2 regions of the Cupriavidus sp. KK10 genome follow, and region 2 is predicted to be linked to the other one. Evidence: predicted binding sites of a transcription regulator. Region 2 holds the regulator's gene; the other holds the start of a gene.
What was found. The regulator sigma-54, encoded in region 2, starts transcription at its own class of promoters, with help from an activator protein. The targets are predictions, from matches to a motif close to TGGCANGNAANCTGCTTT.

Region 1 (7,597 bases), 760 kb from region 2:
CCCCAAGTATCGCGGATCATGCGGAAGTAGGCGTTGCGCTCGTCGATGTTGACGAAGCGCGTCACGCACAGCGTATCGGCCTCATAGACCAGCAGGTCCAGCGGCAGGCCGACCGAGATGTTCGACTTGAGCGTCGAATCCATCGAGATCAGCGCGCATTTGGCCCCCTCGGCCAGCGGCAGCGACGGGTGCACCACGCGGTCAACGATGGGCTTGCCGTACTTGGCCTCGCCGATCTGGAAATAGCAGTTCTCGGGCGTGGCCTCGACAAAATTGCCCGCCGCGTAGATGTTGAACAGGCGCACCCGCTCGCCGCGCACCTGGCCGCCGAAGATCAGGCTGACATTGAATTCGATGCCGGCATCGCGCAGCGCATGCGCATCGCGCTTGTGCACCTGGCGCACCGCCTCGCCGACGATGGAAGCGGCCTCGAACATGTCGCGCGCGGTCCACAGCGAGCGCTTCTCGTCATGGTTCTCGGCCAGGATCTGGCGCACCGACTGGCTGATCGCCAGGTTGCCGGCGGTCATCAGCACCATCACGCGGTCGCCGGGTTCTTCGAACACCGTCATCTTGCGCGACGTGGAGATGGCATCTACCCCCGCATTGGTGCGGGAATCGGACAGGAATACCAGGCCGGCATCCAGCCGCATGGCTACACAGTAAGTCATGGTCTTGTTTTGGTGTGCTTCGCGGCGGCCGGAAGTGGCCAGCCGATGGCCTGCATACCCCGGATTCTAGCGCCGGTGCCGCGGCACCGCGCCCTGTCTGGAATCAGGCACCTAATCAGGGAAAAAGCGGCGTTATGCCCACATCGACTTCAAGCGTCTCGCCGGAACCCCCTTCCAGGATGCCCCTTACCGGCGCAGCCGACGCGTAATCGCGCCCCACCGCGAGGCGTATATGACGCTCGTCGGTCAGGCAGCCGTGGGTGATATCGACGCTGCACCACACCTCGCGCGCCGGGTCCAGGCATACGTCGGCCCAGGCATGGCTGGCCATCTCGATCGCGGCCGGATCGTAAAAGTATCCGCTCACATAGCGTGCCGGGATACCCAGCGCCCGGCACGCCGCCACCATCACCTGCGCCTGGTCCTGGCACACGCCGCTGCCCAGGCTGAAGGCCTCGGCCGCCGAGGTGCCGACGTCAGTGGTGTTGGGCTTGTAGCGCACCCGCTCCGCAATCCCCTGGGCCAGCGCCAGCAGCGCCGGAATCTCGTGCCCGGCCGCCAGGAACGGTGCGGCAAACGCCTGCATCTCCGGCGGAGCCGAGGTCAGTGGCGTGCTGCCGAGGAAGTACAGCGGCGACACCCGCGCTTCGCCGGGGGGCGGTGCGTCGCAGAACGCATGGTGGCCGTCCCGGTCGAGGTCGCCATGCGGCTGCAGCACTTCCACCTCCCCGCTGGCTTCGATCGAAATGGTGCTGGTCGGTCCGGCCACCGTGAAGTTGTGCACGATGTTGCCGAAGCCGTCATGCGCCGCTGACGGATTGCCAGGCGCGACCAGTTGCCATCGGTGCACGGTCTGCAGCGGGCCCGAACGCGGCTCGAGCCGCACTTCGTGCACGCTGCGGCGCACCGGCTCGGCGTAGCGGTAAACAGTATGGTGGTGGATCTTGTATTTCACGGTATCAGGGCGCGGCGGCACATGGAGGCTGCCGGCGGCCCATCTCAGGCAGCCAGCAGCGGCACGAGGAAGTCCCGGCTGATGCCATTGCCGAGATCGCCGATGCGCTCCAGGAAGCTGGTCAGGTACGCGTGCAGGCCGACAGCGAAAATGTCGTCGATGCGCGCGTACTTCAGGTCGGCGTGGAGTTTACCAGCCTGGCGCTCGGTTTCCGCCGATTGCTGGTTGCGCACCGTGTGCAGGATGGCCACCACCTCGTCCATGCTCGACACCAGCGAGCGCGGCATGTCGGGCCGCAGGATCAGCAGCTCGGCCACGCGCTGCGGCGTAATGACCGCGCGATAGACCTTGCGGTAGACCTCGAAGCCCGATACCGAGCGCAGCACCGCGGCCCAGTGATAGAAATCGTTCTGGTCGCGGTTGGCATCGCTCTCGTCGCTGCCCGATGCCTGGAACTTGACGTCGAGGATCCGCGCGGTGTTGTCGGCGCGCTCCAGGAACGTGCCCAGCCGCATGAAGTGGAAGGCATCGTCCTTGAGCATGGTGCCGAACTGCACCCCGCGCGCCAGGTGCGAGCGGAACTTGACCCATTCGAAGAAGCGCGACGGGTCTTCCTTCAGCACGCCGTCGGCGATCAGGCGCTGCACCTCCAGCCAGGTGGTGTTGACGGTCTCCCAGACCTCGGTGGTCAGCGACCCGCGCACCGCGCGCGCGTTCTCGCGCGCCGCGCGCAGGCAGCTCATGATGGACGAGGCGTTGGTCATGTCGCGCACCATGAAGTCGATCACATCGTCGCGCGACAGCAGCCCGTACTTGTGGTCGAAGACGTCGGTCAGCTCGGAGATATCGAGCATGGCCCACCAGCCCTGCTCGGCCACCTCGGCCGATTGCGGCAGGAGCGAGGTCTGGTAGTTGACGTCGAGCATGCGCGCGGTGTTCTCCGCGCGCTCGGTGTAGCGGGCCATCCAGAACAGGTGGTCGGCGGTGCGGCTCAGCATGCGGGCTCTCCTGGCATGGCGGCGGTCGCCATGGCGGTCATTGCGGCGGTCATCACGTGGTTCGCGTTCATCGTTCCAGCACCCAGGTGTCCTTGGTGCCGCCCCCTTGCGAGGAATTCACCACCAGCGAGCCTTCGCGCAGCGCCACGCGGGTCAGGCCGCCGGGCACCATGCGCACCTCCTTGCCCGACAGCACGAACGGGCGCAGGTCGATATGGCGCGGCGCGATGCCCGACTCCACATAGGTCGGGCAGGTCGACAGCGCCAGCGTCGGCTGCGCGATGTACTGCTCCGGGCGCGCCCTCACCACTTCGCGGAAGGCATCGATCTCGGCCCGCGTCGCGGCCGGGCCGACCAGCATGCCGTAGCCGCCGGCGCCGTGGGTCTCCTTGACCACCAGTTCTTCCATATGGTCCAGCACGTACTGCAGGTCGTCCGGGCGTCGGCACATATAGGTCGGCACGTTGCTGAGGATCGCCTCTTCGCCCAGGTAGAAGCGGATCATGTCGGGCACGTACGGATAGATCGACTTGTCGTCGGCCACGCCCGTGCCAATGGCATTGCAGATGGTCACGTTGCCGGCGCGGTAGACCGACAGCAGGCCGGCCGCGCCCAGCGAGGAATCGTGGCGGAACACCAGCGGGTCGAGGAAGTCGTCGTCGACGCGGCGGTAGATCACGTCGATGCGCTGCGGGCCCTGCGTGGTGCGCATGAACAGGTGGTCGTCCTCGACGAAGAGATCGCTGCCTTCGACCAGCTCCACGCCCATCTGCTGCGCCAGGAAGGCATGCTCGAAGTACGCCGAGTTGTACATGCCCGGTGTCAGCACCACCACGGTAGGATCGGCAATGGCCTGCGGCGACACCCCGCGCAGCATGTCGAGCAACAGGTCAGGATAGTGGGCCACCGGCGCCACGCGGTTGCGCGCGAACAGATCCGGGAACAACCGCATCATCATCTTGCGGTTTTCCAGCATGTACGACACGCCCGAGGGCACGCGCAGGTTGTCTTCCAGCACGTAGAACTCGCCCTCGCCGGCGCGCACCACATCGATGCCGGCCACGTGCGCATAGATGTCGTGCGGCACGTTGACGCCGAGCATCTCGGGCCGGTACTGGGCGTTGTTGTAGATCTGGTCGGGTGGGATCACGCCGGCGCGGATGATGTCCTGGCCGTGGTAGATATCGTGGACAAAGCGGTTGAGCGCGGCCACGCGCTGGCGCAGGCCCTTTTCCAGCAGCGCCCATTCGCTGGCCGGGAAGATGCGCGGGATCACGTCGAACGGAATGGTGCGTTCAGTGCCGCTGTTGGCCTCATCCTTGTCGCCGTAGACGGCAAAGGTAATGCCCACGCGCCGGAAGATCAGGTCGGCCTCGGCGCGCTTGTTGCCCATCGTGCTTTCAGACTGCCGCGCCAGCCAGTCAGCGAAATGCCGGTAATGCGGGCGCACCGCGCCTTCAGGCAATGCCTGCCCCGCCTGGATGACTAATTGCGCCCCGTCCGTGCGCCAGTCCAGCATCTCGTCGAAATACCGCCCCGCCATGATGGCCGTTCCTCCATGTCGCGGGCTTCCGGTGCTACCGCTTCATTGCGACTTCGTGGTCGCTACCGGCTGCCCTGGTTTTGCCCTGGCTTTCCTGTCCCCAGCCCGCCGCGCCTGCCCGTTCGGGGCGCCCACGGCGATACTGTCGAGTCACTGGCCCTTTCAGCATACCCGTACCGGCGAATCCCGCAAGCTGGCGGGTGCCGGCCGGCACGGAAAGTGAACTAGCAAGATGTCTGCCAGCGCACGCAAAAACGGGCGCCAGCCAGGCTGGCGGCCGCTTGCGGGCTGCGCGGGAACGAGCCGACCGGAACGGCCGGCGCGGTCAGCGCGCCGCGCCGGCGCCCTGCGACACCGTGGCCTGCAGGATGGTGGCGACCAGCGCCTCGGGGGACTGGCGGATGTCGAGCACCAGCGCGTCGCTGGGCTCTTCCAGCGTATCGAACTGGCTTTGCAGCAGGTCGGGGTTGAAGAAGTGTTCCGTGCGCGCGGACAGGCGCGTGCCGATCAGCGATGCGTCGCCCTTCATGAAGACGAAGGTCACGCCGCCGTCGGGCGGAGTCAGCCGGTCGCGGTAGGCCTGGCGCAATGCCGAGCAGGTGAACACATGGGTGCGGCCTTCGGCCCGGGCCGCGTCGATGGCGGCACGCATGGCCGCCAGCCACGGCCAGCGGTCTTCGTCGGTCAGCGGGATGCCCGCGTGCATCTTGGCCTTGTTGGCGTCGCTGTGGAATGCATCGGCGTCATGGAAGCCGCAGCCCAGGCGCTGCGCCAGCAACTGGCCGACCGTGGTCTTGCCGCTGCCGGAAACGCCCATCAGGATATAGATCATGTCTGCTCCGTCGGTCTTGGTATCGGATGGTGTCGCCATCCTTGTCTGTCCTTGTCGGTCCAGCTGGGCGTCCTTGCGGCGGCGCAAGGACGCCCGGGGGCGCTGCCGCCCCGCAGGAAACTTCAGGGGAAAATCGGCCTCAGGCCTGGCTATTGTGCGACGGATTGCGCCGCTGCGGTACGTTGGCGCCGGCCTGCGCCGGCCTCGGCATCCGCCTCAGACAGGTCAAGTGCGCTGCCGCCCTCTTCCGCGATGCGCGCGTGGCGCCGGAACAGGCCGAACAGGCCGCGCCCCAGGCTGAATTGCGCGAAATCGTCGTCCGGCGCCGCGGCCAGTTCGCGCGCCGCGAATTCGCCTTCGTCGCCCAGCCACTGCAGCGTGCCGGCAACGGCATCGACACGGATGCGGTCGCCATCGCGCACGCGCGCCAGCGCGCCGCCGGCCAGCGCCTCGGGGCCGACGTGGATCACCGCCGGCACCTTCCCCGACGCGCCGGACATGCGGCCGTCGGTCACCAGCGCCACCTTGTGGCCGGCGTCCTGCAGCGCGCCCAGCACCGGAGTCAGGCGGTGCAGCTCGGGCATGCCGTTGGCGTTCGGCCCCTGGAAACGCACCACCGCGACCAGGTCGCCGGTCAGCTCGCCCGCATCGAAGGCCGCCTGCAGCGCCTCCTGCGCATCGAACACCCGCACCGGGGCTTCGACCACGCGGTGCTCCGGCGCCACCGCCGAGACCTTGATCACGCCGCGGCCCAGGTTGCCCTGCATCAGCCGCAACCCGCCCTCGGCCGAGAAAGGCTCCGCGACCGTCGCCAGCACCTGCGCGTCGCCGCTGTGCGCCGCGCCGTCGCGCCAGCGCAGCACGCCGTCGGTCATCACCGGCTCCTGCGCATAGCGGGCCAGCCCGGGGCCGGCCACGGTCTGCACGTCCTCGTGCAGCAGACCGGCCTGCAGCAGTTCGCGGATGACGAAGCCGGCGCCGCCCGCGGCATGGAAGTGGTTCACATCGGCCGAGCCATTCGGGTAGACGCGCGCCAGCAGCGGCGTGATGCGTGACAGCAGGTCGAAATCATTCCAGTCGATGACGATGCCCGCGGCGCGCGCCATCGCCACCAGGTGGATGGTGTGGTTGGTGGAGCCGCCGGTCGCCAGCAGGCCGACCATGGCGTTGGCAATGGCGCGTTCGTCAACGATGCGCGCCAGCGGCAGGTATTCGTCGCCGCGCGCGCGCAGGGCGATCGCGCGTTGCGCGGCCGCCGCGGTCAGCGCATCGCGCAGGCCGCTGTCCGGGTGCACGAAGGCCGCGCCCGGCAGGTGCAGGCCCATGATTTCCATCAGGAACTGGTTGCTGTTGGCGGTGCCGTAGAAGGTGCAGGTGCCGGCGCCGTGGTAGGCCTGGCATTCGGCCTCGAGCAGCGCATCGCGCCCGACCTGGCCGGTGGCGTATAGCTGGCGCACGCGCGCCTTCTCCTTGTTGGGCAGCCCGCTGGCCATCGGGCCCGCCGGCACGAACACCATCGGCAGGTGGCCGAACTGCAGCGCGCCCATCAGCAGTCCCGGCACGATCTTGTCGCACACGCCCAGCATCAGGGCCGCATCAAAGGTGTTGTGCGACAGCGCCACCGCGGTGCCCATGGCAATCGCATCGCGCGAGAACAGCGACAGCTCCATGCCCGGGTTGCCCTGCGTGATGCCGTCGCACATCGCCGGCACGCCGCCAGCCACCTGCGCCACCGCACCGACCGCGCGCGCGGCCTCGCGGATCACGGCGGGGTAGCGCTCGTACGGCTGGTGCGCCGACAGCATGTCGTTGTACGCGGTGACGATGCCCAGGTTGGGCGCATGGTCGACGCGCAGCTTCAGCTTGTCGTTGGCCGGCAGTGCGGCAAAGCCGTGCGCCAGGTTGGCGCAGGACATGCCGCGCAGCGGCCCCAGTTCAGCCTGCGCGCGCTCGCAGCGGGCAAGGTAGGCTGCACGGCTGGCGCGGCTGCGCGCAACGATGCGCTCGGTGACGGCAAGAAGCTCGGCATGGACGGCAGAAGGCATGGCGGAGACGTTCCTTGTGGGCTGGGTGGCAGCGCGGCAATGCCGCGCCATCGCATGTAGATTTTCTACAGATCGCTGCCATTATACCGAGCACAAGCGCGCCGTCGACCTGCTCATGCATCACAATTGCGCAGAAATTCCCGGAATCAGGGCAAACCCCGAGGGCGGACGACGCACCATTTCGGGCAAGATGCGGCGCCATCCGATGTAGAATCTCTACATATCCGAACCCCCGACACTGCCACCCCGCCGCCATGCGCGACCGAATCCTAGCCGTCTACGACACGCTCCGCCCTTCTGAACGCCGCCTGGCCGACTATGTCGCCCGGCATGGCGCCGCCGTGATCCGGCTGTCGATGCCCGAACTGGCTGAGCGCGCCGGCGTGTCGCAGCCCACCATCGCGCGCTTCTGCGCGGCGCTGGGCTACGACGGCTTCCGCGAATTCAAGCTGCAGTTCGCGCAGAACGTCGGTGGCGGCACGCCCTTCGTGCACCAGGACGTAGCGGCCGACGACCGCCCCGCGGACATCGCCGGCAAGGTCTTCGACCGCAC
Region 2 (7,597 bases):
CCGGCAGCAACTCACACAGCCGGTTGGCGACCCAGCTCGGGTCGTCCCACAGGTAGGGCTCGTCGAACGGCAGCCGGTCAGGGTGCTCGGCGTGCAGCCGCGTGACAATGCGCCGCAGCGCATCCAGGCATTCGCCCAGCAGCTCCAGCTTGCAGTCGATGATGTCGGGGGGCAGCACCTCGGCGCGGGCGACCAGCAGGCCGTCGTCGCGGGTGTCATGGCTGACGATATGGAAGCGCTCGCGGCCGCGCGCGCGGATCAGCAGCACGCCCAGCTGCTCCATGTTGCAGTCGACGATTTCCGCCAGGCAGCCGACCAGCTCGGGCACGGTAGGCTGGTCCGGCCGGGCCACTTCCTCGCCGCTTTCGATCAGGCAAACGCCAAAGGGTGTGTTGTCGCGCAAGCAGTTGCGCACCATGTCGACATAGCGCGCCTCGAACACGCGCAATGGCAGCCGTCCACCGGGAAACAGCACGGTGTGCAACGGGAACAGCGGCAGGTTGTCGAGCGTCCGTGGCGGAACTTCTGATCCCGTGGGACGGTAGAGGTCGGTCGAGGACATGCAGTGCCAGCTTGGGTATCGCGCAGCAATGGGCCAGCCGGCCAACGCGGTGCGCAGATGCCAGTGATCCCAGTGGGCAGTCCCGCCTGCGTCAGCCCGCCGGTGCGAGCTCTCGGTGTCTCACCAGCACATTACCATGCGCCCGGAAGTAGTTGGCAAGCCTTTCCGTAATATAGACCGAGCGATGCTGCCCGCCGGTGCAGCCGATCGCCACGGTCAGGTAGCTGCGGTTGTCGGCAATGAAGCTTGGCAGCCACTTTTCCACATAGGCGCGGATATCCTCGGCCATTGCCAGCACCATTGGCTGGGCCTGCAGGAAGTCGATCACCGGCGTGTCACGCCCCGTCAGCGGGCGCAAGGCCAGGTCGTAATAGGGGTTGGGCAGCGAGCGCACGTCGAACACCATGTCCGCATCGCTGGGCACGCCATGCTTGAAGCCGAACGACTCGAACAGCAGCGTCAGCCGCTGGCTGTCGTCGCGGATCAGCTCCTTGATCCAGCTGCGCAGCGTATTGGTGCGCACATTGCTGGTGTCGATGCGGTGCGCGGCCTCGGCCAGCGGGCTCAGCAGCGCGCGCTCCATCTCGATCGCTTCCATCAGCGCGGTGTCGTTGAAGGCCGGTTCAACGCCAGGGCCCGGCATGCCGTCGGTACGCACCGACAGCGGGTGGCGGCGGCGCGTCTCGGAATAGCGCTGCACCAGTGCGTCGGTGCTGGCGGTCAGGAACACCACCTCGACCTGGTGCTCCGCGGCCAGCGCGCGCACGGTGTCGGGCAGCTGGTCGAGCGACTCGCGGCTGCGGATGTCAGTGGCGACGCCCAGGTGCGTATAGCCCTGGCTGTCGAGGTAGCGGGTCAGTTCCGGGATGAACTGAGCCGGCAGGTTGTCCACGCAGTAGTAGCCTGCGTCTTCGAGCACGTTCAGTGCGACGGACTTGCCGGAACCGGATATGCCGGTGATGAGGATGATGCGCATAGCAACTGAAGCATAGCATCACGTGATGAAGGCGTCATGACACCACGCACAAAGCAAGCATGGCGAACCTCGCGGTTCGCCATGCTTTTGCCGTCAGTTTGCAGCGCTGGCTGCGGCTCAGGCTGCCTTGGACAGGCATTCCTTCATGTAGGCCTTGTATTCGTCGCCCTTCTTGCCCTTGCCCGACTTGCTGCAGGAAGCCATTTTCTCCTGCTGGGTCTTGGACGCGCCCTTGGACAGGCATTCCTTCATGAACGCCTTGCGTTCGTCGCCCTTCTTGCCGGCGGCTTGCGTATTGCAGGCCTTCATCTTGTCCTGCTGGGCGTTGGCTGCGGGCTTGTCCGGGGTAGCCGGGGTGGCGGGCGTGGCAGGCATGGCCGGCGTTGCCGGTGCGGTGGCCGCTGGCTTGGCTGGCGTGGCGGGGGTTGCCGGCGTGGCCGTGGTCTGTGCAAAAGCGCTGGCGGCGATCATCGGGGTGACCAGCGCGCACATCGCGATCAGTTTCTTCATGCTTGCTCTCCTGGGTGTGGAAAACTTCATGGCCGCGCGCCATTGCCGGCGTTGCAGCTTCCGTAACGGGCGCGATGCCCATTACAGCACAAAACGGAGCATGCCTGAAGAACGTTGACGTTCTGCGTCAACGCCGTTGTAAGCAAATGAAAACGCTGGGGCTCAGAGCAGGCGGCCCTGGCCGCGCGAAACCGCATCGGCCTGCATCGCGGCGCGCTGCCGGTCCATGAAGTCGCGCAGCGTATCGATGCCGCGCAGGCGCAGGATGGTGTTGCGCACCGCGGCCTCGACCAGCACGGCCAGGTTGCGCCCGGCCGCCACCTGGATCTTGACCATGTGGATCGGCAGGCCCAGCACGTCCAGGTATTGCGAATCGAGCGGCAGCCGCTCGAACTCGCCGTCGTTGCGGCGCACCAACTGCACCACCAGTTTGATCTTCATCTTCCGCCGCACCGCGGTCTCACCGAAGATGGTCTTGATGTCGAGCAGGCCCAGGCCGCGCACTTCAAGCAGGTTCTGCAGCAGCGGCGGGCAGCGGCCTTCGATAAAATCCGGCCCCAGGCGCACGAAGTCCACGGCATCGTCGGCCACCAGCCCGTGGCCGCGCGAGATCAGTTCCAGGCCCAGTTCGCTCTTGCCCAGGCCCGATTCGCCCATGATCAGCACGCCCATGCCCAGGATGTCGAGGAAGACCCCGTGCATGGTCACGCGCGGCGCGGAGATGCGCGACAGGTACAGGCGCAAGTGGTCGATCACCGCGGCCGACGACACCGGCGTGGTGAACAGCGGCGTGGACGAGCGCGTGCAGCGCAGTTCCAGGTCGGGCGGCGGCTCCATGCCGTCGGCGATCACCAGGAAGGGCGGCTCCAACAGGATCAGCTCGCCCATTTGGCGCTTGCGGGTCTCATCGTCCAGCCGCTGGTAATAAGTGATTTCGGGCTTGCCGAGCACCTGGATGCGGTTGGGGTGGATCAGGTTCAGGTGGCCCACCAGGTCGGCGGCGGAGGTGGCTTCGCGGGCGAACTCCACGTCGAAGGCGCGGTCCGCGCCTTCCAGGCCGGCCACCCACGAGAGTTTGATGTCGGCTGCGTTGTCGTCGAAGATGGACTGGGAGGTGACGCCGGTGAGTTCCATGCGGTATGACTGGTGGGGCGGTTTGCGAAGCGCCTGGCGCCTGCCCGGTCTGGTGCCGGCCCGCCTGGGGGATCAGGGGATCAGGGATGCCATGCGATCAGCAACTGATGGACGGCATCGGGCGTCGGCAGCGTGGCCAGTCCTTCGCGCATGTCGCGGTCGGAAAGCAGTTGCGCGATTTCTGACAGGATTTCCAGGTGCTGCTGCGTAGCCTGTTCGGGCACCAGCAGGAAGATCAGCAGCGATACCGGCTTGCCATCCGGCGATTCGAACGGAATCGGCTCGGCCAGGCGCATGAAGGCGGCCAGCGGCTGCTTCAGGCCCTTGATGCGGCCGTGCGGGATCGCCACGCCGGCGCCCAGGCCGGTGGATCCCAGCGACTCGCGCGCGAACAGGTTGTCCGTCACGATGGCGCGCGCCACACCATGGTTGTTCTCGAAGAGGAGCCCGGCCTGCTCGAACACACGCTTCTTGCTGGTGACGCTGACGTCCAGGGTGATGTTGCCGGGTGGCAGCAATTTGGCCAAACGATTCATGGGCGATGCGCAGGATTTCAGTTAGCGGGCAGATCGTTCCGCGGGGCAGTGGGCTGGCTCCGGGCTGCCGTTGGCCTGGCCGGAGGCGTCCGGCCCATTATAGAGCAGCGACTACCCCCGTATTGTGCAGCGCAGCGGGGCAAGCCGGTGCAGAACGATACATGGTGATGCAATCGTGCCTCCGGGCCGGGAGCCGGCGCACCGATGCGGGGCGCGGCCAGGATTCCCTCTCTTTGTATGGCGCAGCATACACCTTGGCGCTGCGCTTGCGAACACTCTTGCCCATTCGGGTGAAAAGCGTTGGCTCCGGCGCCACAGCCGGGCCGCACCGCCAGTGCGGGCGCGGCATGCCGGCGGCAACCCGGAACGCAAGGGCGCAAAAAAGCCGCGCTTCGTGGCGCGGCTTGCCTGTTCAATCCTGATTCAGCAGCCCGCTGCGGGGCTGCCGGGCACGGTCATTGCTGCATTTGCGCTGCGGCCATCTGGTACTTGACCGCTTCGCGGTCGTGGCCTTGCACGCGATCCTTGTAGCGGATCACCTGACGGTCCAGCTTGTCGACGAGTGCGTCGATCGCTGCATATAGGTCTTCGTGATGCGCCTCGACAAAGATGTCCTTGCCCTTGAGATGTAGATTAATTTCCGCGTACTGACGCCGGTCCTTTTCCTTGTGGTTGTCGACAGAGAGCAGCACGCTAACGCCAATGACCTGATCGAAATGCCTGACGATTCGCTCCAGCTTCGTTTCCACGTACTCACGCAGAGGGGGCGTGATGTCCAGGTGGTGTCCACTGATCTTGAAGTTCATAGCGCTTCTCCTTCTGAAAGAGCCTCACCAGGCAGGCGGTGGGCTCGGCTACAAAGACTTGCGGAGATTGACTGCGGGGATCTTCAGGGCTTCGCGATACTTGGCAACAGTGCGGCGCGCAACAACAAAGCCTTGCTCACCCAGCAGTTCGGCAATGCGACTGTCGGAAAGGGGATTCCTCGGGTCTTCGGCTCCTATCAGTTGCTTGATCAAGGCGCGGATGGCCGTTGATGAAGCCGCGCCACCGGTTTCGGTGGACACGTGGCTGCCGAAGAAGTACTTCAGTTCGAAAGTACCCATCGGCGTTGCCATGAATTTATTGGTCGTCACCCGGGAGATGGTTGACTCGTGTAAACCCAGTGTATCGGCAATCTCCCGCAAAACCAAGGGGCGCATGGCGATTTCGCCGTGACTGAAAAAGTTCTTTTGACGCTCGACAATGGCCTGCGAGACACGCAGGATTGTGTCGAACCTTTGCTGGATGTTCTTGATCAGCCAGCGCGCCTCTTGCAGCTTTTGCTGCAGTCCGGCCGTGCCGGACTCACCCTTCGCGCCACGCAGGATTTGGGCATACATATCGTTGATGCGCAGCCTCGGCATCACATCCGGATTGAGCTGCGCGATCCAGCCGCCGCCACCCTTGCGCACGAACACGTCCGGCACCACAAAGTCCGCTTCCGGGCGGCTGTACGCATGGCCGGGGTAGGGCGCCAGCGAGCGGATCAGTTCGTGTGCGGACTTCAGTGCCACTTCATCTACCTGCAGCGCCTTCTTCAGCCGCGTGTAGTCGCGTACTGCGAGCAACTCCAGGTGATTGCTAACGATGTTCAGCGCCAGTTCGCGTTGCGGGTGCGTCAGGCGTCGCAACTGCAGGGCCAGGCACTCGGCGGCGTTGCGCGCACCCACGCCGGGCGGGTCGAAACTCTGCAGCAGCGTGAGGATGGCGTGGACTTCGTCGATCTCGAACTCGAGTTCTTCCGGCAACTCCGTGCAGATCTCCTCAAGCGATGCGCTCAGGTAGCCATCGTCGTCGAGCGATTCGATCAGGAAGATGGCCAGGCCTTTGTCGCGCGCCGAGATCTTCAGCGGCGTGAGCTGCTCCATCAGGTACTCGCGCAGCGTGGGCTCGGCCTCGCGCAGCTGCATCGGCGTTTTTTCATCCTCGTCGCCCTGGGGGCGGCGGGCAAAGTCGTCCAGGCTCCAGTCGCCGCTGCCGTAGTCGTCGCCGTTGCCGCTGTCGCCATAGCTGTCGTCGTCACCCGCGCCGTCGGCGCGAGCCTCGCCATTGCCCTGGGGCTCAGCCGGGGCGGGCGCCGGTGCGCTCTGCAGGTTGACCGAGCCGTCGGCCGCCACGCGCAGCGGGCTTTCGATCCAGTCGTTCTCGCGCTCGAGCAGCGGGTTTTCCGTCAGCGCCTGTTCGACCTCTTGCTGCAGTTCCAGCGTGGAGAGCTGCAGCAGCCGGATCGACTGCTGCAGTTGCGGGGTCAGGGCCAGATGCTGGGAAAGACGGAGCTGTAGCGACGGTTTCATGCGAGCTATTCTATGCGCATCTTTCCGTTGTTGGAACGGAAATTGCTATCGCTTATGCGGTCCGATCGCCGCTGGCTGTGGGAGGGCCCACGCGCGCCCGCGAAGAGGCCTGCCGCTCGCGGGCAGGCCGTTAAGTCACATGCGGAAGTTCTCGCCCAGGTAGACGCGCCGCACTGCGTCATTGGCGATGATTTCCTCGGGCTGGCCCGCGGCCAGCACCGTGCCTTCGCTGATGATGTAGGCGTGGTCGCAGATGCCGAGCGTCTCGCGCACGTTGTGGTCGGTGATCAGCACGCCGATATTGCGTGCCTTGAGGAAACTGACGATGCGTTGGATCTCGCCCACGGCGATCGGGTCCACGCCGGCGAAGGGTTCGTCCAGCAGGATGAAGCGCGGCGACGACGCCAGCGCGCGCGCGATTTCGACACGGCGGCGCTCGCCGCCCGATAGCGACAGCGCCGGGTTGTTGCGCAGGTGCGCGATCTGCAGGTCGTCGAGCAGCGAATCCAGGCGGCGCTCGATCTCGGTCTTGGGCAGCGGCTTGCCGTTGCTCACCTGAAGCTCCAGCACCGCGCGGATGTTCTCTTCGACGTTGAGCTTGCGGAACACCGAGGCTTCCTGCGGCAGGTACGACAGCCCCATGCGCGCGCGCTCGTGGATCGGCAGGCCGCTGATGTGGTCGCCGTCGAGCACGATATCGCCTTCGTCCAGCGCCACCAGGCCCACGATCATGTAGAACGAGGTGGTCTTGCCCGCGCCGTTAGGCCCGAGCAGGCCGACCACCTCGCCGCTCTTCACGTCGAGCGAGACGTCCTTGACCACCGTGCGCGAGCCATAGCGCTTCTTCAGGTGGCGCACGACCAGCGTGCTGCCGCCGGGAAGGACGGTGGAGGCTTCGACGGAAGGCTTGTCGGCGATGGTTGCGGTATCGGTCATTGGCACGGTCTGGCGTTCAGGCGTTTCTGGCGCGGGCAGGCAAGCCGGCGCCAGGCGTCAGGGTTTGTTGGCAGGCGCGGGCGCCGTCTTCAGGTCCAGCGGCGAGCCGCCATTGCCCGTGGCGCCGGCCTTCTGGTCCTGGCGCGGCGACAACACCGCGCGCACGCGACCGGACGGATTGGCGGCCGCGGCGTCGCCACTGCCGCCGCCGGCGGCCGTGTAGAACTCCTTGCGGCTGTCATAGGTCAGCACCGCGCCGCGGATCTCATCGACCTGCTTGGCGCCCTGCAGGCGCGCCATGCGGGCATTGCCGATCAGCTTGGAGTACTCCTGCTTGCCGTCGTACTCGATGCGGTCGCCCCAGCCGTCGATGTATTCGTCGACGCCTTCGCGCTTCTGGCGGATGTAGGCCTGCTTGCCCGGCTTGGCGGTGGCTACCGCGAACTGGTAGCCCTCGGGGTCGGTGCGCAGTTCGGCGGCGTCGGACTTCAGGATCATGGTGCCCTTGGTTAGCACCACGTTGCCGGTCAGCGTATAGATCTGCTTGACGTCGTCGTAGCTGGCGTTGTCCGCCTCCAGCACCATCGGCTTGTCGCGGTCCGCTCGC

Region 1: the regulator sigma-54 is predicted to act here: its motif matches at 4,392-4,409, upstream of KB879_RS05895 (circularly permuted type 2 ATP-grasp protein).

The regions. Positions count from the first base shown of each region.
Region 1 covers NZ_CP073677.1:1,199,177-1,206,773, reverse strand. Annotated here, with positions in the region: gene KB879_RS05910 (peptidase) at 1-671, opposite strand, end outside; gene KB879_RS05905 (transglutaminase family protein) at 787-1,626, opposite strand; gene KB879_RS05900 (alpha-E domain-containing protein) at 1,671-2,624, opposite strand; gene KB879_RS05895 (circularly permuted type 2 ATP-grasp protein) at 2,692-4,167, opposite strand; gene KB879_RS05890 (gluconokinase) at 4,493-4,999, opposite strand; gene edd (phosphogluconate dehydratase) at 5,149-7,044, opposite strand; gene KB879_RS05880 (hypothetical protein) at 7,043-7,255, shown strand; gene KB879_RS05875 (MurR/RpiR family transcriptional regulator) at 7,299-7,597, shown strand, end outside.
Region 2 covers NZ_CP073677.1:439,480-447,076, forward strand. Annotated here, with positions in the region: gene KB879_RS02275 (LON peptidase substrate-binding domain-containing protein) at 1-562, opposite strand, end outside; gene rapZ (RNase adapter RapZ) at 654-1,538, opposite strand; gene KB879_RS02285 (PsiF family protein) at 1,656-2,048, opposite strand; gene hprK (HPr(Ser) kinase/phosphatase) at 2,211-3,182, opposite strand; gene ptsN (PTS IIA-like nitrogen regulatory protein PtsN) at 3,263-3,718, opposite strand; gene hpf (ribosome hibernation-promoting factor, HPF/YfiA family) at 4,174-4,524, opposite strand; gene KB879_RS02305 (RNA polymerase factor sigma-54) at 4,573-6,054, opposite strand; gene lptB (LPS export ABC transporter ATP-binding protein) at 6,190-6,990, opposite strand; gene lptA (lipopolysaccharide transport periplasmic protein LptA) at 7,048-7,597, opposite strand, start outside.